DNA from 2 places in the Pediococcus ethanolidurans genome. Region 1 is predicted to be linked to the other one. Evidence: predicted binding sites of a transcription regulator. Region 1 holds the regulator's gene; the other holds the start of a gene.
What was found. Region 1 encodes CtsR, which represses protease genes until heat stress. Its sites were predicted from a motif close to TTGGTCAAAAAAGGTCAAANA; they were not measured.
Positions count from the first base shown of each region.

Region 1 (15,162 bases):
GGTAAAGAAATTGGCTGGATTTATGGAAGTGCACTGAAGTGATTTGTTTCAAAAATAAATCATGCCAAGCCTGTTCCAGGATGGATGCATCGGAGGACGACAAGTTAACTTGGTGAGTCAAGTCGTTTAATAGCAGTAACTTGAGTCAGTTTGTTACTTTCAATCTTCAGTTATAATCAAATAGACAAAAAATGAGACGGAAAAATTATTTCCGCCTCATTTTTGGGTTCTATACTTTTTCCTGTTGATAGCTTACTTAACATGGTAATCTATTAGCAGGATTTTTTAGTGCAAAATAAAAAAGGCCCATAAGCCTCGCACCTAAAAAATCCACCCACTACAGCATCTTTTTTAAAGGACGTGAAAACTTATGGACCCTGTAGATAATAATATAAAATTTGCGCTCAGTATTAAAGACCCAAATGTAGTTTTTTACAAATATAACTATCAAGTGATTAAAGCTAAGCGCGCAAAAGTATATATAGCCACGGTTAAGTTCGACCAGAAACATTGCGCTAACTGTGGCTTTTGCGAGCTAAGTCATAATGGACACTACGTATCACGCGTGACCTATCTGGCAGCGAATGCGAGTGAACCAGTTTATTTGGAACTCCATAAAGAACGCGTCATTTGTCGTAATTGTAAAGCGTCGTTTATGGCTACTTCTGATGTGGTAGACAAGTACTGTTGTATCTCCCGAGCCACGCGTCAGAAAGTGTTTATGAGTCTACAAGACGACCGCACTCAAGCTAGCATTGCGATCGATGCCGGCATATCAGCTAGCACTGTCTGTCGTTACTTAGACAACTATGATGACTTATTTCGCAGAAATCTTAACTATCTACCGGTTCATCTCGCCATGGATGAATTTAGAGGAATTAGTGGTCGGCTCCATTTCATCTGTATTAATGGCGCTGGTGAGCACGAAATTCAACAAATTCTGCCAGACCGATTCAAGCAAAGTATTACTGATTATTTTAAACAATTTCCAGCAAGTGTTCGAGCACGTGTCAAAACAGTTACCGTAGATCTAAATAGTTACTATCAAGACATTGCCAAGGCAATGTTTCCGCAGGCAAAAATTGTGATCGACCGCTTTCACATCGTTGCAATGATGACTCGAGCTTTTAATCAAACTCGGGTGCAAACCATGAAAAAGTACAATAAAAGATCCTATGAATATCGCACGTTAAAGTTCACCTGGCGGCTTTATTTGAAGTATGCCGGAAATCTAGATGAGGAACATGTCTTTTATGACCGACACCTGCGAAAACAACTCACACAACTAGAACGTGTAGAACAAGGACTGACAATTAACGAAGAACTTAAAGCATCGTACGAGTCGATGCAAAGCATCATGGAAAACCTTAAGAATCAAGACAAAGACAAGCTTGTGGAAGATCTATATACAAATCAAAATATAAGTCCCTACATGAAAGCAGTGTTTCAAACGTTCAAAAAGAACTTAGTGGTTGTACTCAACGCCAGTGAATCGGACTATACGAATGGCCCAGTCGAAGGCATGAATCGAATGATTAAACAAATTCAACGCACAGCATTTGGATTCCGTAATTACCATCATATGATTTCACGTATTAAGTTACGGCAAATGAGAACAAAACCAATGAAAAAAACAGAGTTGAAAGTCGCATGACTTTCAACTCTGTAAAAGCTATTCATCAACAGGATTTGACAAAGAGCCCATTTTTGTGTAATACTGACTATTTTGATTACTTTGGGTTGTATCTGTGTAACTCGATTGATCTGTTGTGCCAGTTGTGACACTGGTTAAATTAGCCGTTCCAGTTGATTTATGACCAAGATCCAATCCCTTACGAATAAAGTTTGTGACCCGTTGCATTTCTGTTTGACTAGCAACTTCATAATCTTGTCCGCTGATCAGTTGCGTTGTGCCTTGTAAGTGAGTGGACTTAAGATGATGTGTCGCCACACGATATTTTGTCGAAAGTGCGACGATTTCATCAAAGGTTAAATCAGTTTGAGTTTGCTTTTTAATAGAAGATAGGAAACTTTGACTAAGCAAGGTGGTTAAAGAATCACTTTTTCTTAGAATGTCCATTAATATTTGTCGTTGACGTTTTTGTCGACCATAATCACCTTGTGGATCATCATCTCGCATTCGAGAATAGTCTAAAGCCGCTTTTCCACCTAAATGGATCTTTTTGCCTTTGACCACGTTTGCGGCACCATATTTAAAGGTTAGTGTTGGAGATACTGTTACGCCACCGACACCATTGACGATTTTTTCCAAACCACCCATGTTGATCAAACCATAAAAGTCGATCGGTACATCTAAGAGCTGCTGAATAGATTTAATACTTGTACCAGTGCCACCAAAAGAATAAGCGGCATTTAATTTGGAAGGTGCATATTGCGTGTAGCCTGGAATTGAAAGGGCCGTATCACGCGGAATACTTGTTAAAGTCATTTTTTTCTTTTTCGGATTTAGCGTTGCAATGATGATTGTGTCTGTTCGGCCTCGATAATTACGGCCTAGTGCACCGGTATCTGTACCTAGTAGAAGAATTGAAATCGGTTTATTCTTCTTGATAACGGCAGACACATCACGCGCCTTTTGAATATTGGCACTATTAAAAACGGAGTTGGCCGCATTTTTTGCAGAGTACCATTTGTAGGCACCAAACACGCCGATCGCAATAACTAAAATTCCCACGATTGCAATGATGAAACGTTTGCGTCTTGGTCTTCGTGGCCGTTTGTTCGGTTCACGATTTTCCATATTTTGATGCATTTCTGTACGAGTCGGGGGGACATTAAAATGGTTGTGCAGGTCGGATCTTTTAGGCGTTTGGTTCTCATTCATTGTTTTGCCTCCTGAAGCAATTATTAATTAAAGTGAACACTTGATATAGTATACCGAATTATTGCTAAATAAGCTTTATTTTTAAATTGATTTAATCTTTTTTTAAACATAAAGAGTATATAACATTTTTAGGCTATTCTGAATGTTCATTCTCAGGATGATGAGCTAATCGTATCAAAACGATAATTTCTATTATTCAATTATTTGAGGAAAAAAAGCTTTTTCTAAAATTCAAAAAAATAATTAATCGAATTATTTGGTAAGTGGACAAAAAAAGTACATTATGGAAACAAATTCTGGTATTCTTATACCTGAGACTGTTTTAAATTATAGTTTTTAATTTTGTAACTAAAGATTGAAAGTACAAAAACACATTTCGTTGCCTGATATAAAGACGTTCATGGTAACAAAATTAGATTTAAATGCCGTCTTCCAGCAAATTTGGACTGGAACGTAGTGCGAGCTCTTGCGGCGGTCTTGGCCACAAGAATCGACATCGTACGGAGCATCAAGATTTTCGGAACGAAAATCATTCTTCTTTGCGTAGTAGTGGGCACGACTTAGAGCCGCAAACCACGTCTCCAAGTTCGGCCTTTATCTAAGCGAAGACCGCTAAGATAAACGTCACTACTGAGCCCATTTGCTTCCAGACTAAGTCTAATCTTTGCTACCAACACATCGATATAAAAGTTGCGACATCAATATTACTGAACATTATTTAACATCAAACGTTCTTAGTCCGGAGGCGATTGGTCTCAGGGGTGAAATTATTCTTAGTAATTTATTACTTAGAATAAGGCCGAGTTTGAAGACAAGTGTACTTCTTGGCTTCAAATCGTGCCCACCCCGTTCCAGACCAGGTGAGCCGGAGGACGGCAGTTAGACTACTGTTGGTGAACTAAGTCGTTTAACAGCAGTTATTGAAGTGATTTTTGTACTTTTAGCCTTTAGTTTTGTAAGGTATCTTGAATTATAATAAATGAGGAACACTGTGAATAAAAAGATTAATACATCAAGGCTAAATTTACGGTCGTTTGTAGCGACAGATTTAGCTGATTTAAGAGCCGTTGTAGAAAATGAAAAAATAGCAAAAATGGCGGGCTTTCGAGTTGCAGCTAATGCTTTTGAGAGTGATTATTTTTTACAGCAACTGATGCAAGCAAACATTTGGGCAGTTACTTTAAAAACGACCGCAAAGGTTATTGGCAGCGTTGGATTATATCCAGTTGTAAATGATAAGCAAGAGCAGGATTCCCAAAAATTAGAGTTAGGTTATATGCTCAATCAAGATTTTTGGGGAAATGGCTATATGAAAGAGGCTGTTCAAGCTGTTTTGAGGCACCTTTTTCAAGAACACCCGGATCGAATTGTAACGGCAAGTACGTATTCAAAAAATAGCCGTTCTGTAGCAGTTTTAGAATATTTTAATTTTAAAAAAATTGGGGAACAAACTTTACCAAGAAGTGTGCTGAATCCGTTTCCTCAACAAGAGAGTTATTATCAGTTAACAGCACAAGCATTTATGGAGGGTGGACATTATGCAACTCACTAAAGGATTTGAACAAGCGGCATGTATTATTGCGCTACTGTGCACACAGGATCGTTCAATCCTGCTAACAACGGCTGTGATTCACGAACGATTGACTGGCTCAGAAGCATATCTACGAAAAATTATGCGTAAACTAGTTATCGCTGGATTGGTAACTTCGATTCCTGGAAACAATGGCGGTTTTCGATTAGCCAAGAGTCCAAAAGAGATCTCTTTGCTGGATATTGTTGAAGCAAGCGAAGGACCAATTAAAACATATCCAGATATGGGCTTCATTGAAAATGTTTTTTCAGAGGCTCGTCCTATTGCGGAACGTGGAAAAAACGTTTTGAACGATACATTTCAACAAGCTGATAATCTTTGGCGAGATTATCTCAAAGATCAGAGCTTAAATGATGTCTTGGTTAAAATTATGGGAAAGCCCGCGGAACCTGGTATTGATTGGAATGCTCCTGATGTAGATTTGCATGAACATTTTCAACAATTAAAAGAAAAAATTAAGGACACAAAACAAGTGTAGGTACGAAATGACGGTTGCCAGAACTACCTTGCTTGTATATAATTGATTCATATCGAAAGAAGAGGTTGCCAAACTCATCAGTCACGACTTGTAGATGAAAAAGCATTGAAGACAAGTCGCAAAAGGGTGTTTGGCCGAAACTTAAGGCTGCTTTTTCAGTTTTAAGTTGGGTTCTGATTCAATAAATCAGAGACTGTCGTGATGAGTTGAAATCATCACGGGGCGCTATCTACGATTTGACTGAGAAATTTAGTAAGTCTTTTTGTATGGCGATTTTGTTATACAAAGGGGCTTTTTTTATTGGTTAAAAATAAGATTGCCTTTTTAATTCGAAATTTAAGGAGGAACTATTTTTATGGCAGAAAAAGAGAATCATTCGATTGATCGATCATTGAAAACACGGCATATTTCCATGATCGCACTTGGTGGTAGTATCGGAACCGGATTATTTGTAGCTAGTGGGTCCGCAATTTCAGAGGCAGGACCAGCTGGGGCATTGATCGCCTACGTTGCGATGGGTATTATGGTTTACTTTTTGATGACGAGCTTGGGAGAAATGGCAACTTATATGCCGGTTTCAGGATCGTTTGCAACCTACTCAACAAAATATGTGGATCCTGCACTGGGATTTGCGATGGGATGGAATTACTGGTTTAATTGGGCAATTACGTTGGCAGTTGATATTAGTACTGTCTCTATTGTGATGAAGTTCTGGTTACCCAGTGTACCCGGATGGGTTTGGAGCAGTGTGGCCTTGATTCTAATTTTTGTAGTTAATGCACTGACGGTCAAAGCTTTTGGTGAAACGGAATACTGGATGGCCTTAATTAAGGTTATTACCGTAATCATCTTTTTGGTTATCGGTGTGGCCGTTATTTTTGGAATTATGGGTGGTCACGCAACTTACTTAAATAATTTCACTTATAAAAAAGCACCATTTGTCGGTGGTATTCCAATGATCTTAAGTGTTTTCGTTGTTGCCGGATTCTCATTTCAGGGAACGGAACTAATCGGAATTACGGCCGGTGAATCGGCAACACCAGAAAAAAGTGTCCCTAAAGCAATTAACCAGGTTTTTTGGCGAATTTTATTATTCTACATTCTTTCAATTTTTGTTATTGCCTGCATTATCCCGTACACAAGTCCGGATTTGTTAGGTTCATCGGCAAGTGATGTCAAAATTAGTCCCTTCACACTTGTATTTCGACGGGCTGGTTTGGCAGGAGCTGCAAGTGTGATGAATGCCGTTATTTTAACTTCGGTTATTTCATCTGCTAATTCTGGTATGTACGCATCAACCCGTATGCTGTACTCAATGGCCTTAGAAGGATATGCACCTAAAACGTTTAGTTTGACGACAAAACGTGGAATTCCGTTGATGGCACTTATTGGCACCACAATTGTGGGCGCTTTAACATTTATTTCTAGTATTGCAGGACCAGAAATCTATATGTGGTTGGTAGCAGCTAGTGGTCTAACCGGATTTATTGCGTGGTTAGGCATTGCAATTTCTCATTTTCGTTTCCGAAGAGCGTTTGTTAAACAGGGCCATCAATTGGATGAACTAAAATATCATGCTAAGTGGTTTCCGTTTGGTCCTATATTTGCCTTTGTTCTTTGTTTGCTGGTGATTGCAGGTCAGGACATTCACTCGTTTGCGACATTTAACTGGGAAGCAATTGGAATTAGTTATATGAGTGTTCCCATATTTATTGTGTTATATACGTATTATAAGTTGAAGTATCACACCCATATGATTCCGCTGGATGAAGTCGATTTAACGCAACCTGATTTTATTTTAAAGGGTCGAAAAGCACAAAAATAAGTGTATAATGTAAGGCGCTGTATAAATTCAAATGTTTTTTCGTTTGAAAAACATAAACTACATGTTGTCTTTGCTTGAAATCATGCTACAATATATAGTATCAAAACAGGAATAAAGGGGAACTTTGAATGATTGCATTGTCAGGACCAATCGGCGCAGGAAAAACAACGTTAACAGAAATTTTGTCACAACATTTAGGTACAAAAGCTTTTTATGAATCAGTGGATGATAACAAGATCTTGCCACTTTTTTATAAAGATCCTAAACGTTACGCATTTCTGCTTCAGATCTATTTTTTAAATCAACGTTTAGATGGTATCAAGGAAGCTTTTCAGACTAAAAATAGTGTGATGGATCGTTCGATTTATGAAGACTCGCTGCTTTTTCATCTGAATGCAGATTTGGGTCGGGCAACTAGTACTGAAGTTCAGATTTATGATTCACTTTTAACGAATATGATGGAAGAACTTCCGGAAACTCATTATCAAAAGAATCCAGATCTGTTAATTGATATTAATATTTCATTTGACACGATGCTAACACGGATCAAAAAACGAGGACGGTCGTACGAACAAATTGATAATGATCCAAGTTTGTACGAGTATTATCGTGATTTGAATAATCGTTATACGGAGTGGTATGACAATTATAATGAAAGTCCTAAAATTCAAATTGATGGTGATCAGTTTGATTTTGTGGAGGATCCTAACGCGCGTCAGAAAGTAATTCAAATAATTGATGAAAAAATTGCCGAAATTTAGTTGTCTATTGAATTAGTTTCGGTTATGATTAGGTTAATAAGTAAACGTAAATTCACATAAAGTAGATTTAAAGCGAGATAGAGTTAGTGAGAGCTATCAATCGAAACTCCGGTGAATAAAAACGGGTGAGTAATTTCACACGGCTGCGGTCGTTAAACTTAAGTGAGGGTGCTAGCGACAGCAAACTTGGGTGGTACCGCGAAAAAAAGACCTTTTTCGTCCCAATTGATGGGATGAGAAAGGTCTTTTTATTATGTTTACAAAAATAAGGAGGATATAAACCATGTTAGATTTAAAAAATATTCGTAACAATCCAGATTTTGTGAAAGAACGATTAGGTACACGGGGAATCGATCCAAAAGAAATCGATAAGTTATTAGATGTGGATCAAAAACGACGTGATTTAATTGTAGAAAGTGAAAATTTAAAAAAGACACGTAATGAAGTTTCAGACCAAATTTCTTTGCTTAAACGTCAAAAAGAAGATGCGACTGATCAAATTACAGAAATGCGTAAGGTCAGTGGTGAAATCAAAGAACTTGATCAACAACTTCAAGTACTCACCGACCAGGTGCAAGACATGGCTGCTCATCTGCCCAATATTCCTAATCAAGATGTTCCGATTAGTTTAACTGAAGAGGGAAGTGTTGAACTACGTAAAGTAGGAAAACCTCGTGAATTTACCTTTAAACCAAAGCCTCATTGGGAAATTGGCGAAAGCTTAGGTATTTTAGATTTTGAACGGGCTGCTAAGGTTTCAGGAAGTCGCTTTGTTTATTATGTAGGTTTGGGTGCCAAACTAGAACGTGCCGTTTATAACTTCTTCTTGGATCAAAATGATAAAGCAGGTTATACCGAAATGATCACGCCTTACATGGTCAATGATGAATCGATGTTTGGTACTGGACAATTTCCAAAGTTCAAGGAGAATCACGCCGGCTATGAAATTCAAGATAGTGATTTAACTTTGATTCCAACGGCTGAAGTGCCATTAGTCAACTTTCATCGCAATGAAATTTTGGATGAGGATGCTTTACCAATTAATGAAACAGCCTTATCACCAGCTTTTCGTTCTGAAGCAGGGAGTGCTGGTCGTGATACCCGTGGCCTAATTAGAATGCATCAGTTTAATAAGGTAGAAATGGTTAAATTTACGAAACCTGAGGACTCATGGAACGAACTTGAAAAGCTCACTAATCAAGCTGAGAGTTTACTTAAACTGTTGAAGTTGCCTTATCACGTGATTACTTTAACAACGAGTGATATGAGCTTTACAGCAGCTATGACACACGATCTAGAGGTTTGGATTCCGGCACAAAACATGTATCGTGAAATTTCAAGTTGTTCAAACTGTACTGACTTTCAGGCGCGTCGTGCTCAGATTAGATATCGGGATGAGAATGGCAAATTACAGTATGTTCATACACTAAACGGCTCTGGTTTAGCAGTTGGAAGAACAGTAGCTGCAATTCTAGAAAACTATCAAAATGAAGATGGAACAGTGACAATTCCAGAAGTATTAGTTCCTTATATGGGTGGCATTACAAAAATTACAAAGTAAACTGTGAGTTTGAATGAATAAATATAATTCATAGTGGATATTTTTACGATAACTATAAAATCTTATTGACAATTAGTGAGAGTCAATGATAATATTATGTAGTTGTCGTTTGATGGAGGATTAGCTCAGTTGGGAGAGCGTCTGCCTTACAAGCAGAGGGTCACAGGTTCGAGCCCTGTATCCTCCATTTGAGCCGTTAGCTCAGTTGGTAGAGCATCTGACTTTTAATCAGAGGGTCGGCAGTTCGAGGCTGCCACGGCTCATTTTACAAATAAGCATTGCGGGCGTGGCGGAATTGGCAGACGCGCAAGATTTAGGTTCTTGTATCGAAAGATGTAAGGGTTCGAGTCCCTTCGCCCGCACTTCTAATTAATATTTTTTATTAATTAGCCGACTTAGCTCAGTTGGCAGAGCATCTGTCTTGTAAACAGGGGGTCGGAGGTTCGAATCCTCTAGTCGGCATTAGCAACTATGCGGAAGTAGTTCAGTGGTAGAACATCACCTTGCCATGGTGGGGGTCGCGGGTTCGAATCCCGTCTTCCGCTTTGTAGATATCTACAAACGTTGCCGGGGTGGCGGAATTGGCAGACGCACAGGACTTAAAATCCTGCGGTCAGTGATGACCGTACCGGTTCGATCCCGGTCCTCGGCATTTAGATAAGCACCCATAGCGCAATTGGATAGAGTGTCTGACTACGAATCAGAAGGTTGTAGGTTCGACTCCTACTGGGTGCATCCCCCTCAGAATTAACTGTTTAAGCAGTAGATACTGACTGAAAAATCATAAAATGCCAACTGTAATTCGTTTACAAGTTGGCATTTTACGTTAATGCGTTTTTAGAGGGAATTTTGAATTACAACGGGAAATAGCTCAGCTTGGTAGAGCACCTGGTTTGGGACCAGGGGGTCGCAGGTTCGAATCCTGTTTTCCCGATTGAGTAGGTGAACTCTGAGGGTTTCCCTAAAGTCCAACAACTTAATAAAAACCAGCGGGAAGTAGCTCAGCTTGGTAGAGCACCACGTTCGGGACGTGGGGGTCGCAGGTTCAAATCCTGTTTTCCCGACTTGTAAATAACACCATCAATCAGTCGATTGCATGGTGTTTTTTTGGTTTCTAAAAAACGGCGGTACAAAAAACTTTGCTTTTTAATGAGAGTTTCGTATAATGAAAGTCAACATTAGTCAAAGATGCGAGAAAGGGTGTGCGAAGTGCAAGGACAAAATATTTCCGATATCATTGAAAAATATTTAAAACAAATTTTAGCAGATTCGGAAGAAATTGAGATTCGACGCTCAGAAATTGCTGATTTGTTTGATGTTGTCCCATCTCAAATTAACTATGTTATTAAGACACGTTTTACCATTCAAAATGGCTATGTCGTTGAGAGCAAACGAGGCGGCGGTGGCTATATTCGTATTGAAAAAGTCAAATTACTTGATGATTTGGATGTTTTGGATACACTTATTCAAGTGATTGGTGAATCAATCAATCAACGAGATGCCCTTTCCATTGTTAAAAGTTTGTATGAAGACGATGTCATCGACAAACGAGAAGGAAATTTAATTTTAGCAGCGATTGATAAAAAAACGTTGGCAATTAGTAATCGTGAAGCAGAAGATCAGTTACGTGCAAGAATTTTAATTGGCATTTTAAATCATTTAAGGTATGAGAGCTAGAAAGAAAGTAGGGTGTTAGCATGGATAATTTATTTACACCAAGTGCTAAAAATGTACTAGCTATTTCGCAAGAACAAGCTAAACGTTTTAAGCACCAAGCAGTTGGAACAGAACATTTACTGTTGGCTTTAGCAATCGAGAAAAATGGTATTGCTTATAAAGTATTTCAACAATTTTCAGTTACTGAAACTGATATTGTGGAAGAAATCGAACGTTTTACCGGGTATGGCACTTTAAAAAACGTCGGTGCTAATGATTATTTACCATATTCACCAAAGGCTAAAGAGGTTTTAGCGGCCGCTGGTGATGAAGCTAAACGGTTGGGTGCTGCCAAAATTGGCACCGAACATTTACTATTAGCCTTGTTAAGTGACGAAAATATTTTGTCATCGCGCATTTTAATTAGTCTTGATATGGATCTTAATCAAACTCGTAAAGTTATTTTACGTAAATTAGGGGTAAGTGCATCGGCGCAGTTACGGCAAAATCAGGCGCAAAATAATCGTGGTGGTAAGCCTAAGGGCACACCAACGCTTGATTCAGTTGCCAGAGATATGACCCAAATGGCGCGTGAGGATCAAATTGACCCCGTAATTGGTCGCGAAAAAGAAGTTAAACGGGTTATTCAAATTTTGAGTCGTCGAACTAAAAATAATCCGGTTCTGATTGGTGAACCGGGAGTTGGAAAAACAGCCATTGCGGAAGGTCTTGCACAGCGAATTATTGATGGTAAGGTTCCCGATGATTTGGCTAATAAACGATTAATGATGCTTGACATGGGATCCCTTGTGGCAGGAACTAAGTATCGTGGTGAATTTGAGGACCGACTTAAAAAAGTAATTGATGAAATTTATGAAGACAAACACATTGTCTTATTTATTGATGAATTGCATACGTTAATTGGTGCTGGTGGTGCAGAAGGCGCTATTGATGCTTCTAATATTTTGAAACCCGCATTAGCGCGTGGTGAACTTCAGACAATTGGCGCCACCACTCTAAATGAGTATCAAAAATATATCGAAACAGATGCAGCCTTAGAACGGCGGTTTGCTAAAGTTGAGGTAGATGAACCGACAACAGAGGAGTCTGTTCAAATTTTGCGTGGTTTACGAGGTAAGTACGAGGCCCATCACCATGTTGAAATCACAGACGATGCTATTAAACAGGCGGTAGAACTATCAGATCGTTATATTAGCGATCGTTTTCTACCAGATAAAGCGATTGACTTAATGGATGAAGCTGCGGCTAAAGTTCGAATTGATCAAATGGGCAAATCAGAGAAATCAAATTCAGAATCAAAACTACAACAGTTGACCGATGAGAAAGAGGCAGCTATTGAAGATCAAGATTTTGAAACTGCTCAAAAAATTCGGATAAAAGAAGAAAAATTACGGGCAAAAATCGAAAAAACCAAAGCAGCCAGTCAGGATGATGACTCGAAACCGAAGTATCAATTGAAGGAAACTACGGAAGATGTGGCACAAGTTGTTTCTGAATGGACGGGTGTGCCTTTAACTCAGTTACAGAAAACTGAAAGTGAACGGTTAGTTAACCTTGAATCAATTCTTCACAAACGAGTAATTGGGCAGGACGAAGCTGTTTCAGCCGTTTCTCGTGCCATTCGTCGTGCACGTAGTGGTTTGAAAGATCCAGGACGTCCCATTGGTTCCTTTATGTTCTTAGGACCAACTGGAGTCGGAAAAACTGAGTTAGCCAAGGCACTAGCTGAAGCAATGTTTGGTTCAGAAGATAATATGATCCGGATTGATATGTCTGAATATATGGAACGTTATAGCACCAGTCGTTTGATTGGTTCAGCTCCTGGCTACGTTGGCTATGATGAAGGCGGTCAATTGACAGAGCGAGTTCGTCAAAAACCTTATTCGGTTGTTTTGTTTGACGAAGTTGAAAAAGCGCATCCAGATGTGTTCAATATCTTATTGCAAGTGCTAGATGATGGATACTTGACTGATTCTAAAGGCCGTAAAGTTGATTTTAGAAACACAATTTTAATTATGACTTCTAATCTAGGTGCGACAGCATTAAGAGATGAAAAATCAGTTGGCTTTGGTGCTAAGGATGCTAGCGAGGATTATACAGCAATGTCTGCTAAGATTCGTGAAGTGCTCAAGCAAAGCTTCCGACCTGAGTTCTTGAATCGAATTGATGAGACGATTATTTTCCATTCTTTGACACGACCACAACTTCATAAGATTGTTAAATTGATGGCTCGCCAGATTCTTAAACGAGTTGCCGATCAAGGGATGACAGTTAAAATCACACCGGCTGCAATTGACGCTGTTGCTGAAGCTGGTTTTGATCCTGAATATGGGGCACGACCAATTCGCCGGGCATTTCAAACTAAAGTTGAGGATAAGCTAAGCGAGTTAATGTTGTCTGGTCAGGCCAAAATCGGTGATAATATTACTGTAGGTGCCCGTCACGGTAAAATTCAAGTTGCTGTAAAGAATCCAAAACCGGATTCAAAACAACCAACTGTTTAAATTGAATAGAATTGCAGTTAAATGTTTGACAGATGAGATCAAAATGAGTATGATTAACTTTGTTTGTAACTGTGAATGAAATGAAGCATTGCGATCTATTGTCCGTGGTGCTTTTCATAAAAAAGCAAAAATAGCTATCAGATTTAAGAGCTATTTTTGGTTTTTTTTTGCCAAAAAACACTGCAATTTGTTAAATGTAATCAAATTGTAATGTAACTGGCCGTTTGCGGAATATTTTAGAGAGGTGAATAACTTGGCAGGACATTTGGTAAAGTACGGTAAGCACCGAACCCGTAGAAGCTACGCGCGGATTAAAGAAGTGCTGGAACTTCCTAACTTGATTGAGATTCAAAGTAATTCATACCAGTGGTTCCTTGACGAAGGATTGAAAGACATGTTCGATGACATTATGCCAATCGACGATTTTGCCGGAAATCTTTCATTGGAGTACGTGGATTATCAATTATTAGAACCAAAGTATACAGTAGATGAGGCGCGTGAGCATGAGGCAAATTACTCAGCACCTTTGCATGTAACTTTACGTTTAACAAATCACGAAACTGGCGAAATTAAATCTCAGGATGTTTTCTTTGGTGATTTTCCATTAATGACAGAACAAGGTACGTTCATTATTAATGGTGCAGAGCGAGTTATCGTTTCTCAGTTAGTACGTTCACCTGGTGTTTATTACACTAAGGAAGCTGACAAAAACGGCCGTGATATTTGGGGCACAACAGTTATTCCTAACCGTGGAGCTTGGTTAGAGTATGAAACAGATGCAAAGAATATTGCGTATGTACGTATTGACCGTACTCGTAAAATTCCGATGACTGAGTTGGTTCGAGCTTTAGGTTTCGGATCTGACGAAGAAATCGTTGATATGTTGGGTCAAACTGATAGTTTGGACAATACTTTGGACAAAGATGTTCATAAGAATTCTGAGGACTCACGTGTTGAAGAGTCCTTAAAGGATATCTACGAACGACTTCGCCCAGGTGAGCCCAAAACTGCAGATAGTTCACGTAGTCTTTTAACTGCGCGCTTCTTTGATCCAAAACGTTATGATATGGCTCCTGTTGGCCGTTATAAGGTTAACAAGAAGTTAAGTTTGAAGACCCGTTTAATTGGACAAACTTTGGCAGAGACATTAGCTGATCCAGATACTGGTGAAGTTATTGCTCAAAAAGGTACTGTTGTTACTAAAGACGTCATGAAAGACTTGGCACCATATTTAGACAAAAAAGATTTTAAAGCAATCACTTATACACCATCTGATGAATCAGTTGTGACAACACCAATGACCGTTCAATCAATTAAGATTGTCAATCCTAATGATCCAGAACGTGAATTGACAATGATCGGTAACGATAATATTGATCTTAAGTTGAAACACATTACACCAGCTGACATTATCGCTTCAATTAACTATTTCTTCTTATTACAAGAAGGAATCGGTTCAACTGATGATATTGACCATTTGGGTAATCGTCGTATTCGCTCAGTTGGTGAGTTGTTGCAAAACCAGTTTAGAATTGGCCTTTCCCGTATGGAACGTGTCGTTCGTGAACGGATGTCAATTCAAGATGCTGCAACTGTTACACCACAACAATTAATTAATATTCGTCCAGTAGTGGCTTCAATTAAAGAATTCTTTGGTTCTTCACAATTGTCACAATTCATGGATCAAACAAACCCATTAGGTGAATTAACTCATAAGCGTCGTTTATCTGCCCTTGGACCTGGTGGTTTGACTCGTGACCGTGCCGGATATGAAGTTCGTGATGTGCATTACACTCATTACGGTCGTATGTGTCCAATTGAAACGCCTGAAGGCCCTAATATTGGTTTGATTAATAGTTTAGCTAGTTATGCCAAGATCAATAAGTATGGTTTCATTGAAACACCATACCGTCGTGTATC
Region 1 covers NZ_OZ061250.1:2,098,042-2,113,203, reverse strand. Annotated here, with positions in the region: gene AB3219_RS10545 (GW dipeptide domain-containing protein) at 1-42, shown strand, start outside; gene AB3219_RS10540 (ISL3 family transposase) at 371-1,654, shown strand; gene AB3219_RS10535 (LCP family protein) at 1,673-2,845, opposite strand; gene AB3219_RS10530 (GNAT family N-acetyltransferase) at 3,837-4,397, shown strand; gene AB3219_RS10525 (Rrf2 family transcriptional regulator) at 4,384-4,914, shown strand; lysine riboswitch at 4,966-5,150, shown strand; gene AB3219_RS10520 (amino acid permease) at 5,270-6,739, shown strand; gene AB3219_RS10515 (deoxynucleoside kinase) at 6,868-7,500, shown strand; gene serS (serine--tRNA ligase) at 7,784-9,061, shown strand; tRNA gene AB3219_RS10505 (tRNA-Val) at 9,176-9,248, shown strand; tRNA gene AB3219_RS10500 (tRNA-Lys) at 9,252-9,324, shown strand; tRNA gene AB3219_RS10495 (tRNA-Leu) at 9,342-9,423, shown strand; tRNA gene AB3219_RS10490 (tRNA-Thr) at 9,451-9,523, shown strand; tRNA gene AB3219_RS10485 (tRNA-Gly) at 9,535-9,606, shown strand; tRNA gene AB3219_RS10480 (tRNA-Leu) at 9,628-9,713, shown strand; tRNA gene AB3219_RS10475 (tRNA-Arg) at 9,723-9,796, shown strand; tRNA gene AB3219_RS10470 (tRNA-Pro) at 9,922-9,995, shown strand; tRNA gene AB3219_RS10465 (tRNA-Pro) at 10,052-10,125, shown strand; gene AB3219_RS10460 (CtsR family transcriptional regulator) at 10,271-10,738, shown strand; gene AB3219_RS10455 (ATP-dependent Clp protease ATP-binding subunit) at 10,759-13,242, shown strand; gene AB3219_RS10450 (DNA-directed RNA polymerase subunit beta) at 13,496-15,162, shown strand, end outside.

Region 2 (15,162 bases), 790 kb from region 1:
CTAGCTTTCTTTGCACCAATTCCTAAGATTCGTCGAAAGCTACAGACAATTGTTGATGTTGGTTTGGGTTATGTTCAATTAGGGCAAGCCGCTACAACTTTGTCTGGTGGTGAAGCGCAACGAATGAAATTGGCTTCCGAGTTACACAAACAATCTGCTGGAAAAAGTTTTTATATTCTCGATGAACCAACAACTGGATTGCATACGGATGATATCAAACGCTTATTGGAAGTCCTACAACGATTGGTCGATAAAGGCAACACAGTGTTAGTTATTGAACATAATTTGGATGTTATTAAGACAGCTGATTATTTGATTGACCTTGGACCAGAAGGTGGTGCTGGTGGTGGCTCGATTGTAGCTACAGGAACACCGGAACAAGTAGCAGAAGTAAAAGAAAGTTACACAGGTCAGTATTTAAAACCAATCTTGGAACGCGATAAAAAACGTACTAGAGAACTTTCAGAAACTAAAGCAGATAAATTGGGTTAATTAAGGAAGGTGGAGGCAAATGAAACGTGAAAATGAATGGGGATTTGACTGGTCTGAATTAATTACTGGCGTCATTTTCTTAATTGCAGGTTATTTTGTTTTTCGACTACCTCAAGTTGCCATAACGAGTTTAGCAATTGTTTTTGGAATCGCGGCAATTGTGCGTGGGATCACCACAATTGGGGGTTATCATCGACTAAAAAGAGTTACCGGAATGAGAGCTAATATTGCGCTTGTATTAGGTATTCTTGATATTGTGGTAGGTGCAATATTTATTTTTGATATTCCGAGTGCTGTGACAGTTTTAAGTTATTTATTTGCTTTTTGGTTCCTCATGGATGTAATTGAGCGTTTAGTTGTTAGCAGTCATTTGAAAGTCTTTGGTAATGGCATCTATTGGTTATCAGTCATCATCGATTTACTTTTACTGATTGTGGCCATTATGTTATTATTCCGACCAATGTTGACGATATTGACTTTAAATGCCATCGTTGGATTTTATTTAGTGATTTTTGGAATAAACGCAATATTAATTGCGTTTGCACGGAGAAATAAGTAAAAACATAGATTCGAAGCTATCTGATTAAGGATAACTTCGAATTTTTTATTAATTTGGTAAACATGACTAGTTTCGTTTAAAGTGGCACACCCGGTGTGCTATAATTAGTAATCACGATCGGGGGATTTAAAATGACGGATGAAAAAATGCAATTAGTAATTGTTACTGGAATGAGTGGTGCCGGCAAAACAGTAGCTATGCAAAGCTTTGAAGACTTGGGCTTCTTTTGTGTAGATAATATGCCGCCAGCTTTATTGCCTAAATTTTGGGAACTTGTAAAAGAATCTGGAAAAATTAATAAAGTGGCTTTAGTCATTGATTTACGTTCACGAGCATTTTATGATCAAATTTTGCACATGCTCACTGATGAAGATGAAGGGTCACCAGCAATTGCTTCACAAATTCTATTTTTAGATACGTCTGATAAAGAACTAGTATCTCGTTACAAGGAAACCAGAAGATCACATCCATTAGCCATGGAAGGCCGTGTTGTTGATGGTGTTCGAAAAGAACGGGAATTATTAGCACCCATTCGGTCGAATGCACAGTATGTCATTGATACGACTAGCATGACACCACGTGAATTGCGGGAACAAATCTTTGAAACTTTTGGTACGGAAGGCGCAACTGGTAACTTTCATATTGAAGTTGTTTCATTTGGTTTCAAATACGGTTTACCAATTGATGCTGATATTGTAATGGATGTTCGTTTTTTACCTAATCCATATTACGTTCCAAAACTAAAAAATAAAACGGGTTTGGATAAACCAGTCTATGATTTTGTAATGAATCAGCCCGTAACAGAAAAGTTTTATAGTCATTTTATTTCTTTGTTACGTTATGTGATGCCCGGTTATCAAAAAGAGGGTAAATCCACCGTCACAATTGCGATTGGGTGTACTGGTGGACAACACCGATCAGTTGCGATTGCACAAAGAATCGCCGACGATTTAAACGCCGATTATACCGTTCACGTCCAACATCGCGACGTGAACAAACGAAAGGAAACTGTGAACCGGTCATGACAAAGAAACAAGCAGCAAAAAAACGTCCAAAGTTCGTTGTAATTGGCGGAGGAACAGGATTACCTGTTATTTTAAAAAGTTTAAAAAAACAAAATGCCGATATTACAGCAGTAGTAACGGTTGCCGATGATGGTGGTTCATCCGGCGTTATTCGAAATTATGTGAATGTTGTGCCGCCTGGTGATATTCGTAACGTGATTGCTGCGCTTTCAGATCTGCCTAAACTGGAACTGGATATTTTTCAATATCGTTTCAAAAGTGATGACAGTTTCTTGTCTGGACACGCGATTGGCAATTTAATTATTGCGGCCTTGTCAGAGATGAAGTCAGGCATTTTTACGGCGGTACAGGAACTTTCTGAAATGATGAAAGTAGACGGACATATTTATCCGGCATCTAATGAACCTTTAGTGCTTCATGCAGAATTTACAGATGGCACCCAGTTAGCTGGAGAATCAGAAATTACAGCTGCTCATAAAACAATTAAACGTGTTTGGGTAGAACCAACGTCTTGGAATGCCAACGGAAAACCCCATGCAGTGCAAGAAGCCATTGATGCCATTTTGGCGGCTGATGAAATTGTTCTTGGACCCGGAAGTTTATTCACCAGTATTTTACCTAACCTGATGATCTCCAATATTGGGGATGCAGTTTTGAAAACTAAGGCAGAGGTGGTTTATATCTGTAACATCATGACTCAAAAGGGTGAGACTGACAATTTCACTGATTCAGATCATGTGGCTGTTTTAAACCGTCATTTAGGTCAAAACTTTGTGGACACCGTACTAGTGAACACAGCAAAGGTTCCGGATAATTATATGGATTACAATCGTTATGATGAATATTCAACCCAGGTTCGTTCTGATTTTAAGGGATTACGGGCACAAAATTGTCGGGTAGTTTCTGATGATTTTCTTTGTTTACGTGATCATGGAGCCTTTCATGATGGTGATCGTGTCGCAGAAGAACTTTTTAATGTTGCGGGGAATCCTAAAACTTGTGATTAATAGCTTGTGAAAGGAGGGATTTTCGTGTCGTATGCCAGTGAAGTAAAAAAAGAACTAACCGGAATTAAAGTTCATCAGGAAAACGCAAAGGCTGAATTGATGGCTTTGATTCGAATGAATGGGTCGATTAATTTGGCTCATCATCAGTTAGTTTTAAGCGTTCAAACCGAAAACCCTGCCATTGCACGAAGAATCTATGCACTTTTAAAAGATTTTTATTCTGTTGAGGGTGAATTGATTGTTCGACGCAAAATGAAATTAAAGAAAAACAATTTGTATATTGTGCGTTTGATGACAAAGTCGGAGGCAATTTTAACTGATTTGTCGATTTTAACGAACGGTTATCAAATTAATGAGAAGGTTCCAGATGATCTATTAACGACCGAAGGCGAAATTCGTTCTTATTTACGAGGCGCGTTTTTAGCAGGAGGATCGGTCAATAATCCGGAAACAAGTCGCTATCATTTAGAGATCTATTCTCTTTATGAAACACACAATGCGATGATTATGGATTGGATGAATCGCTATGATTTAAATGCACGCTCGACGGTAAGACGAAGTGGATATATTGTTTATTTGAAGGAAGCAGAACAAATTGCTAACTTTTTATCTTTGATTGGAGCAACGAATTCGATGCTTAAATTTGAAGATATACGAATATTAAGAGATATGCGCAATTCGGTAAATCGGTTGGTTAATTGCGAGAATGCTAATTTGTCAAAGGTTGCGAATGCGTCCAGCAAGCAAATTAATAATATTAAGTATATTGATGAGGTTGTGGGTATTGGTAGTTTGCCGCCCAAGCTTCAAGAGGTGGCGGAAGCAAGGTTGGCTAACCAGGAAGTGAGTTTGAAGGAACTGGGTGAGTTGATACCGAGTGGGGCCATTTCAAAGTCAGGAATTAATCATCGCTTGCGTAAATTAAATGAGTATGCGGAAAAGTTAAGAGCATAAAAAGAGTGGGCGAAGAGTAACGATAAGCATCCAAAAATAAGCACGTTCCGTAGGCGGGAGAATTCCCGCAGTAGGAATGTGCTTATTTTTGGATACTTTTTACTCTGAGTCGTTTTAAAACTAACAAAAAATGAGGTTAGGAAAAATATCCTAATCTCATTTTTAATTACTTAATTACTTTAAGTCTGAATTGTTTTGCATAATAGCGTCAATCAAACCGTAATCAACGGCTTCTTGAGCTGTGAAGTAATGATCACGTTCAGTATCACGGTTGATATTCTTCAGAGGTTGTCCAGAATTATCTGCCAAAATTTGGTTTAATTCTTTACGAGTCTTCAAAATTTCGGTTGCTGCAATTTCAATTTCAGTTTGTTGTCCTTGAGCACCACCAGAAGGTTGATGAATCAATACTTCTGAATGAGGTAATGCAAATCGTTTACCCTTTGTACCAGAAGAAGCCAAGACACTGGCCATCGATGCTGCCATACCCATGACAATAGTTTGTACATCAGATTTGATGAAACGCATAGTGTCATAAATGGCAAGGCCGGCAGTCACAACACCACCTGGAGAGTTGATGTAAAGATAAATATCTTTATCAGAATCCTGAGCATCTAGGAATAAGAGTTGTGCAATGATTGAGTTTGCAACATCATCATCAATTGGGCCGGAAAGCATAATGATACGGTCTTTTAATAAGCGGGAATAAATATCATAAGCGCGTTCGCCACGTGATGATTGTTCAATAACTGTTGGAACCAAGTTCATAACTTAGTAGCCTCCCTTTAAAATTCACATTAATTTTATTAGTTCATCGCTAATATGTTTACAGCTTACCCCTATGGTCAAAAAAGGTCAAACAATTTAACTCATCTGATTAAAGGTTCATAATTTAACAACGAAACTAGTTAAAAAATAGGCTGATTCAAATTAGTTATGGTAATGAAACTTATCACTTATAAATGGTTTTGGTTGACTTATGCCCACAGGTGTTAAATAATTAAATAACTAATGAATACCTTTTCATATGAGATTAAAACTTCAGCTTGAAACTATTGGAAGAAGTACAGGTATTCATTTAAAAATTCAGTATATGATTTAGAAATTTAGTTTTTAGTAAGTTTTAGGGTATAAAAAAATGCGCCATGCGGGAGTCGAACCCGCGTTTCGAGAACCGGAATCTCACGTGCGATCCACTACACTAACGGCGCAAATTACTTATTAATTTTACTTTATTAATATTGAAAACACAAGTTTATTTAAACGAGGTGATTTGTTTGGCGCTTCAACAAGGCCTACATCAAAGGCAAAAACAAGTACAACGTTTAGCAATGACGCAAACGTTGCAACAATCGATTCAAATACTTCAATATAACGTTGAAGAATTACAGAAATTTTTAGATCAAAAAGCACTTGAAAACCCGTTGATTACTGTGGCCACCACTCATGAAGAATTTGTTAGTGGGACCAGGAAAACCTCATCTGGTCAGTCCGTAGATGAAAACTATATGAATCAAATTCCAGATGATACCCATCAATCACTATTTGAGTACCTATTAGATCAAGTACATTTAACAATGCGGGATACGCCTCTACGTAACTTGGTTTTGTTTCTATTAGAATCAATTGATCACAATGGCTATCTTAAGATGTCTGTTCAAGATGCTATGACTAAAACAGGTGCTAATAAGGTTGAAATTGTTGATGCAATTACACTTATTCAGCAACTGGATCCACCAGGTGTCGGGGCTAAGGATCTGCAAGAGTGTTTATTGTTACAAGCAGAAAATGATGACTGGGCACCGCAAGCAGCAGTGGATATTCTAAAAAATTGTTTTGATGAATTGGCTAATCGAAAATGGCAAAACATTGTAAAAAAACAGAATGTAACGCTTGAAGAAATTCAAACAGTTTTTGATTACGTTCGTACATTGACACCAAAACCAGGAGCACTCTTTAACTCTGAAGGATCTCAGTATATTTTTCCGGATTTAATTGTAAAAAACGAGGCTGGAAAATTAAGAATTTATACATCGAGAACAGCTAAACCTAAAGTTCATTTTCAAAGACAATATTTTCAAAAAATGTTGCAGCGAAAAGATGCAGAGGTTACAGATTATGTAAAAGAAAAGAAACGTGAATTTGATTGGATTTCACGTAGTTTGGAACAACGAGAAAGTACAATTCTCCGTGTAGGCAAAGTTTTACTGAATTATCAACAAGACTTCTTTTTAGAAAAAACTAAAGAATTACGGCCACTTTTACTACAAGACGTGGCCTTAAAACTTGGTTTACATGAGTCCACAATTAGTCGTTCAGTTAATGGAAAGTATCTGCAAACGCGGTTTGGTACTTATGAATTAAAATCATTTTTTAGTAGCGCTGTTGCCAAAACGGACGCTTCTCCTGAAGGATTATCAGTTGATTCAGTAAAAAAACTCTTGCAGAAATTTATTCATGAAGAAGATAAAAGTAAACCTTTATCTGATGCTAAAATTGTAAAAAAATTAGCAGAAAAAGATATTGTGATATCCAGAAGAACGGTGGCAAAATATCGAGAGAGTTTAAACATAGAATCTTCCAGTGCACGCAAACGCTATGAATAGAGATTTTGCAAGAATTAGCAATAGATAATCTAAGGGTTAGTGTAAGGTTTTCCTAGATGGTCAATAAAATTCTAGGAATATTCATTTTGAGTTGAATATATAGAAAAAGACCTGTAGCCTTTTAATCGACGAAGATTAAAGGAAAGGATACAGGTCTTTCATGTATATTTTAGCAGATTTTATTGAATCATTGGGAAATTTAGACAGTTTATTTGATTTAGAGGAGCAGGTAATTCTTCATCTTAGGAAGTCATTCTAGCTGGTTGTAGCTGAATATCTGAGGCAATTAGATGAAACGCTCGTTCCATCAATTCCGGCGGAAAATACATTCATTAATCGACAGGCTAGAACAATTGAGTTTATGTTTGGGGCCGTTAATTTTGAAAGAAGATGTTATCTTCGACCAAATGGAAGCTATTACTTCCCGTTGGATGAACAGCTTCAGTTGGAAGAAAGAAAAAGAATTTCACCTTATTTTAAAAGTGTCGTTGCCAAAATTGGGCAAACGACAACGATGAGAAATACGGCAGCGATGATCAATCTGGCCAGTCAGACGGATATTAGTGCTTGGTCAGTAGACCGAATTATCAGAGACATGGCAGATACCGTGAAGACAGAAGAAAAATCGTCCGAAAAGAAAATAGTTAAGAGACGAAAAGTTGAGAACTTAGTGGTTGAAGGCGATGCCTTTGAGATACACAAAATTAATCGACGAAGACAGGACGTCCACCATTACATTGTTTTTGAATCAGGTTTAGATGGAACAAGATCAAACAAAGTTGAATTCGTTGGTATCAATCAAAAAAAGGTTCAAAAACGAGTAACTGACTACATTGAGAAGTATTATAGAATCAGTGAAATGACCGTGTTTACAGCAAGTGATGGTGGCCCAGGGTATAATCCGGAAAGTATGCGAGAAATAGTTCCGAGTGCTCAAAGAGTTGAATTTACTATCGATCGGTATCACTTTGTCAAAAAGATTAAACAAACCTTTGGTTTATTTAATCCATTGGTTGAAAAAGGCCGTTAAGAGCGTTAGCTTGTATGATCAGAATCAGTTAAACGTTATTTTAGATACGTTTGAGTCGCAAATTAAAACTGATAAGGAGCTTGAGAGCCTAAGAACCCTAAGGCAATATTTGGCAAGAAATTGGCAGTTTATAAAGTCTCCACACGATCGTGGCTTCATGAAGATCGGCAAATTAGGATCCATTGAAAGCTCACACAGAGCGTATACGTATCGGATGAAAAAGCAAGGTAAAGTATGGTCCGAAAAAGGCCTTGAAGCTATGTTGAAATTAATTGAAGCTCGGGTAAACGGTAAGCTGAATAAATACTTACGTGGTGGTTTAAGAAAGTTACAAGAGATAAGGATTGAGATAGCGACGGAACCATTGAAGACGTTGAGTTCAGCCCAGCTGAGCAGCAAGCACCATTCTAAGCATATTGGCGTTCTTGCAGGTAAAATACCAGTTGATGCCCCAACAAGTAGCCCCATCGGAGCAATAGCAAAAATATTTTCAAACTAAGAATTATGTATAAATATTTGGTTGATTATAAGGTACCTAGGAAAACTTGACACATACATCTAAGGGTTTGAGTTGCAATACAAGGTGGCTCCTGATATAATTCAATATGTAAGTAAGGGGTATACAACTGAAGAAGTTCAGGTCTGTATGCCATTTATTTTGAATCTGTTGGGTCGTTAGCTGACACGTATGGACGCTAGACGTCCCAATTGGGAGCAAAGATCATGCAAAATGAGTTGAAATGGCTGGAAGCCATCGCACCAGATATGGTAGATGTGTTTTTAAAGCGTTTTTCGGTTCTACGGACGATCGCTTTAATGGCTCCCATTGGTAGACGAGGATTGGCAGTTCACCTTGATATGAGCGAGCGAGGTTTAAGAACTCACACGGATATGCTTAGGCAACTGGACTTGATTCAATCCTCACCGGCAGGAATGACATTAACTAAGGAAGGCCGCTCAGTTTTGAATGGCTTAAGTGATATGGTTAATGACATGCTTGGCTTACAGCAGTCTGAAAGAGACTTAGCACGATTGCTTAATATCGATCGTTGTTTTATCGTTTTTGGTGATTGCGATGCGCAAGATCGGGTATTTGCTAGTTTGGGAGGAATTCTAAACGATACACTTGCAAAAATCTTGCCAGAGGGTAATAATGTAATAGTGGTTATGGGTGGTAACACCATGGCACAAGTTGCCAAGGAGTTCTCACCAGAATTATCCACCAAACGGCGGCTTACGTTTGTTCCTGGACGTGGCGGTATGGGACAATCATTAGCAATGCAAGCTAATACAGTTTGCTCAATTATGGCACAACGCACGCATGGCGAAAGCCAATCCATGTACGTACCAGAAAAGCTAAGTGAGAAAAGTTATCAACCGTTGTTAGAGGAGCCAAGTGTTCAACTAGTTCTTCAACTAATTGAACAAAGCAATGTTGTGATTCACGGCATTGGACGAGCTGATGAAATGGCCGAAAGAAGAGAAGTTGATCCTAACATTCTTCAACTTCTTGAACAAAAAAAGCGGTCGGAGAAGCATTTGGATGCTTTTATAATCAGCAAGGCGAAATCGTCTACCGAGTACCTCGAATTGGTTTACAATTAGAGCGTATTCAATCTATCGATCATGTTTTTGCGATTGCAGGTGGTCATACAAAGGCCCAAGCAATTCGTTCATACATGAATTTAGCACCTCATCAGACTTATTTAATTACTGACGAAGGTGCCGCAAACTTGATTTTAAAAAAGTAATGTTTGTTTACAAATATCACTTTTTAAAATAAAAAATTATTTTTTGAATTCCTAAAGGAGGAAATCTTAGTATGACTGTAAAGATTGGTATTAATGGTTTTGGACGTATCGGTCGTTTAGCTTTCCGTCGTATTTATGAATTAGGCGCAAAGTCAAATGATATCGAAGTTGTGGCTATCAATGATTTGACAAGTCCAGCAATGTTGGCACACTTATTGAAGTATGACTCAACACATGGTACTTTCCCTGGTGAGGTTAGCGCAACAGAAGACTCCATCATCGTTGATGGCAAGAAATACCGTGTTTACGCTGAACCTAAAGCACAAGATATTCCATGGGTTAAAGCTGACGGTGTTGACTTTGTTCTTGAATGTACAGGTTTCTATACATCAAAGGCAAAATCACAAGCTCATTTGGATGCTGGCGCAAAACGTGTTCTGATTTCTGCTCCTGCTGGTAACGACCTTAAGACTGTTGTTTACAACGTTAATGATGACGTTTTGACTGCAGATGACAAGATTGTTTCTGCTGGTTCATGTACAACAAACTGTTTAGCACCTATGGCTTACTTCTTAAACCAAGAATTTGGTATTGAAGTAGGTACAATGACAACAATCCATGCTTACACAAGTACACAAATGTTACTTGATGGCCCAGTTCGTGGTGGAAACTTACGTGCTGCTCGTGCTGCCGGTGTTAACACAATTCCTCATTCAACTGGTGCTGCAAAGGCTATTGGTCTTGTAATCCCAGAATTGAATGGTAAATTACAAGGACATGCACAACGTGTTGGTGTTGTTGATGGTTCATTGACTGAATTAGTATCTATCTTAGGTAAGAACGTTACAGCTGACGAAGTTAATGCTGCAATTAAGAAACATACTGAAAACAACGAATCATTTGGTTACAACGAAGATGAAATCGTATCTAGTGACGTTATCGGAACTACATTCGGTTCAATCTTTGACCCAACACAAACTGAAGTTACAACCGCTGGAGACAAACAATTAGTTAAGACTGTTGCTTGGTACGACAACGAATACGGCTTCACTTGCCAAATGGTACGTACTTTATTGAAGTTTGCTACTCTCTAGGATTTAATTAATCTTTAAGTTTGCAGATTTCAAAACCGTCTAACGGTTTAAGGCGGAGGGAGGCAAACTTCCTCCGCCTTTTTTAATTTAAAAATACATGAAATTTCTTAAACAGGAGGAATAAACTTTGGCTAAATTAACAGTTTCAGATTTAGACGTTAAAGACAAAAAAGTTTTAATGCGTGTTGATTTTAACGTCCCTGTAAAAGATGGTGTCATCGGTGATGATAACCGTATCGTGGCTGCATTACCAACCATTAAATATATTATTGAACATGATGGTAAAGCAATCTTATTTTCACATCTTGGCCGTGTTAAGACTGAGGATGACAAGAAAGCCTTAACCATGCGTCCAGTTGCACAACGTTTGTCAGATCTTTTGGGCAAACCTGTAACATTTGTACCAGCAACACGTGGCAAACAATTAGAGGATGCCATTGCTGATATGAAAGACGGCGATGTTTTGTTATTCGAAAACACTCGTTTTGAAGATCTTGATGGTAAGAAAGAAAGCGGCAATAATGCTGAATTGGGTCAATACTGGGCTTCACTTGGCGATGAATTCGTCAATGATGCATTTGGTACAGCTCATCGTGAGCATGCCTCAAACGTTGGTATTGCAACAGCTATGAAAGCTGCTAACAAGCCAGTTGCTGCTGGTTTCTTAATGGAAAAGGAAATCAAGTTCTTAGGTAATGCTGTTGATAATCCAAAGCATCCATTTGTTGCTATTCTGGGTGGTGCTAAGGTTTCTGATAAGATCGGTGTCATTGATCACTTACTTGATAAAGCTGACAAAGTTATTATCGGTGGTGGTATGACATATACTTTCTATGCAGCTAAAGGCCTTAAAATTGGTAACTCACTTGTTGAAAAAGACAAGATTGATTTAGCAAAACAAATCTTAGCTAAAGCTGGCGACAAGATCGTGCTTCCTACTGACAATGTTGTTGCTGAAAAATTTGATAACGATGTGCCAAGTAAAGTTGTTGAGGGAGATATTCCTGATGGCTATATGGCACTTGATATCGGGCCAAAATCAATCAAAGCATTTGAAGATGTTTTGATTGATGCTAAAACTGTTGTTTGGAATGGCCCAATGGGTGTATTCGAAATGAGTAACTATGCTAAAGGAACTCTTGAAGTTGGTAAGTTCTTAGGCACATTATCAGATGCAACTACAATTGTTGGTGGTGGTGATTCAACTGCTGCTGTTAAACAACTTGGCGTTGGCGATAAGTTGACTCATATTTCTACTGGTGGTGGTGCTTCACTTGAGTACCTTGAAGGTAAAACTTTACCAGGAATTGCAGCTATTTCAGACAAATAAGTTAACAGTGAGCTTGAAAAACATTTCAGGCTCTTTGCTGTTACATAACTGAAATCTGTTATTAATGAAAGGAAGTATTATTGTGCGTACACCAATTATTGCTGGAAATTGGAAAATGAATAAGAACCCTAAGGAAACAACTGAGTTTGTAAATGCAGTTAAGGCTGACTTACCTGCAAGTAGCAAAGTTGAATCTGTTATCGGTGCACCTGCTGTTGACTTACAAGCCTTATTAGATGCTGCAAAGGGCTCTGAATTAAAAGTTGCTGCAGAAAACTGTTACTTTGAAGACGAAGGTGCTTTTACTGGTGAAACTTCACCTAAAGTTCTTTCTGAAATGGGTGTTGATTACGTCATTATTGGTCATTCAGAACGTCGTCAATATTTCAAAGAAACTGACAAAGATATTAACAAAAAGGCTAAAGCAATTTTTGCTAACAATATGTTACCAATTATTTGCTGTGGTGAAACTCTTGAACAACGTGAAGCTGGTCAAACCAATGACTGGGTTTCTGGCCAAATCACCAATGCACTTAAAGGCTTATCTGCAGAACAAGTTGCTTCACTTGTAATTGCATATGAACCAATCTGGGCAATTGGAACTGGCAAGACTGCTTCAAGTGATCAAGCTCAAGAAGTTTGTCATGTTCTTCGTGAAACTGTTGCTAAGTTGTATGACCAAACAACAGCGGACAAAGTTCGTATTCAATACGGTGGTAGTGTAAAGCCTGCTAATGTTAAAGAATTAATGGGTAAAGATGACATCGATGGTGGCTTAGTCGGTGGTGCAAGTCTTGTTCCAGAATCATTCTTAGAATTAGTTAAGTTTAACGCTTAATTTTAGAGCAGTTTTGTAATACAATTGATTTGTAACAGAATTTACTAAATTTAGTGAGGAGAAATTACAATATGTCACTTATTACTGATATTTATGCACGTCAGGTTTTAGATTCACGTGGTAACCCAACTGTTGAAGTTGAATTATATACAGAAGATGGCGGCTTTGGCCGTGGAATCGTTCCTTCTGGTGCTTCAACTGGTGAACATGAAGCTGTTGAACTTCGTGATGGCGACAAGAGCAAGTTCATGGGCCAAGGCGTAACCAAGGCTGTTGAAAATGTTAATAAATTAATTGCTAAGGAAATTGTTGGTTATGAAGTAACTGACCAATTAGCAATTGACCAAGCTATGATTAAGCTTGATGGTACACCAAACAAAGCTAAATTAGGTGCTAACGCAATCCTTGGTGTTTCTTTAGCTGCTGCACGTGCTGCTGCTGATGAACTCCAAATTCCTTTGTACAACTACTTAGGCGGATTCAACGCACATGTTTTACCAACACCAATGTTGAACGTTATCAACGGTGGGAAACATGCTAATAACGATGTTGACTTCCAAGAATTCATGATTATGCCTGTTGGCGCACCAACAATTACAGAAGCAATTCGTTGGTCATCAGAAACATTCCACAACTTAAAGAACTTGTTAAACGAGCAAGGATACTCTACAGCTGTTGGTGATGAAGGTGGATTTGCTCCTGACTTGAAGAACAACGAGGAACCATTTGAAATTCTTGTTGAAGCTATCAAGCGTGCTGGCTACAAACCAGGTAAGGACATTGCAATTGCCTTTGATTGTGCTGCATCAGAATTCTACAACACTGAGACAAAGAAATATGACTTAAAGGGTGACGGCAAGTCATATACTGCATCAGAATTTGTTGACTTACTTGATAGTATTGTTGACAAGTACCCAGTTGTTTCTATCGAAGATCCTTTGGATGAAAACGAATGGGAAGATTGGCAAATGGCTACTGAAAAACTTGGTAAGAAAGTTCAGATTGTTGGTGATGACTTGTTCGTTACAAACACTGACTACCTTGCTAAGGGAATTAAGATGGGTGTTGGTAATGCCATCTTAATCAAGTTGAACCAAATTGGTACATTGACAGAAACTGTTAATGCTATTGAAATGGCTAAAGAAGCTGGCTATACAGCAATCGTTTCACATCGTTCTGGTGAAACAGAAGATACTACAATTGCTGACTTAGTTGTTGCTTTGAATGCTGGTCAAATTAAGACTGGTTCAATGAGCCGTACGGAACGTATTGCTAAGTACAACCAATTGATGCGTATCGAAGATCAATTAGGTGAAGTTGCTCAATACAAGGGTATCCATGCATTCTACAACTTAAGTGAACAAGCACGTAATGCAATTACAAATAAGTAATTTCATTTAAAAATGTGTTTTGGAAGGAGCTTTTCGGATTTTTTCGAAGAGCTCTTTTTTGTGTTTGTTAAAAGTAAAAAAGTGCAGAATAGAAACAAACTCTTCAAAGTAGGTGTTTGATATGTCAGACAATTTAGCGCTTTTTGATTTTGATGACCAGCAGGAAGCTGTATTGATGCCAAGTCATGACGGTCCGTTCCACTTTCACAATAAGGCAATTTTTCCTTTTTTAAGTGAAACTGAGATTGTACAATTTGTGCAAGATTATAATGGTAAACAAATTGGAATTTTTGAAACGATTACGAAATCTTTTCCAGTCTATGAATGTGATTTTCAAGATGAATTGGTTACTGTTGCACAGGCGCCACTGGGAGCACCTGCCGCGACTCAATTTTTGGATTTTTTAATTTATTTTGGTGTGAAGCAAATTATAAGTGTTGGTAGTTGCGGTGTGTTAACGGATATCCCAGAAAATGAATTTTTATTACCAACGATCGCATTGCGTGATGAAGGAACCTCTTTTCATTACGTGCCTAAGAGCGATGTGATTAAATTGAATCAGCAGACAATTGAGAAAATTGAAAAAAGTTTAATTAGTCAACATTTACGTTTTCATGAGGTTAAAACTTGGACAATCGATGGTTTTTTTCGTGAAACTCCTAAATTGATTCAAAAACGAAAGCTACAAGGATGCGAAGTTGTCGAAATGGAATGTGCAGCTTTGGCAGCATGTGCACAATTTCGACACGTTGTTTTTGGGCAAGTTTTCTTTACGGCTGATTCTTTAGCAAACGTTAAAAACTATCATGAACGTGACTGGGTAGCAGCAGCACACGAAAAGGCGTTGATTTTAGCTGCAAACTTAGTGAAATCATTTTAAAATTACAGAAAAATTGAGTTATATCATGACCGAAAAATACATACTGTCAATTGATGAGGGGACAACAAGTACACGAGCAATCATTTTTGATCATCGTGGTCAAAAAGTGGTGGATGCACAGCGAGAGATTAAACAAATTTTTCAAAATCCAGGGTGGGTGGAGCATGATGCCAATGAAATTTGGGAAGCAGTTTTATCGACGATT
Region 2 covers NZ_OZ061250.1:1,309,167-1,324,328, forward strand. Annotated here, with positions in the region: gene uvrA (excinuclease ABC subunit UvrA) at 1-492, shown strand, start outside; gene AB3219_RS06420 (HdeD family acid-resistance protein) at 512-1,051, shown strand; gene rapZ (RNase adapter RapZ) at 1,183-2,076, shown strand; gene yvcK (YvcK family protein) at 2,073-3,083, shown strand; gene whiA (DNA-binding protein WhiA) at 3,108-4,037, shown strand; gene clpP (ATP-dependent Clp endopeptidase proteolytic subunit ClpP) at 4,212-4,805, opposite strand; tRNA gene AB3219_RS06445 (tRNA-Arg) at 5,177-5,248, opposite strand; gene rpoN (RNA polymerase factor sigma-54) at 5,315-6,643, shown strand; partial or broken gene AB3219_RS06455 (ISLre2 family transposase) at 6,804-8,172, shown strand; partial or broken gene AB3219_RS06460 (sugar-binding transcriptional regulator) at 8,397-9,424, shown strand; gene gap (type I glyceraldehyde-3-phosphate dehydrogenase) at 9,496-10,518, shown strand; gene pgk (phosphoglycerate kinase) at 10,646-11,848, shown strand; gene tpiA (triose-phosphate isomerase) at 11,931-12,686, shown strand; gene eno (phosphopyruvate hydratase) at 12,758-14,077, shown strand; gene AB3219_RS06485 (nucleoside phosphorylase) at 14,199-14,957, shown strand; partial or broken gene glpK (glycerol kinase GlpK) at 14,983-15,162, shown strand, end outside.
Region 2: a site for CtsR is predicted at 4,879-4,899, ahead of clpP (ATP-dependent Clp endopeptidase proteolytic subunit ClpP). Genes of this name have one in related genera too.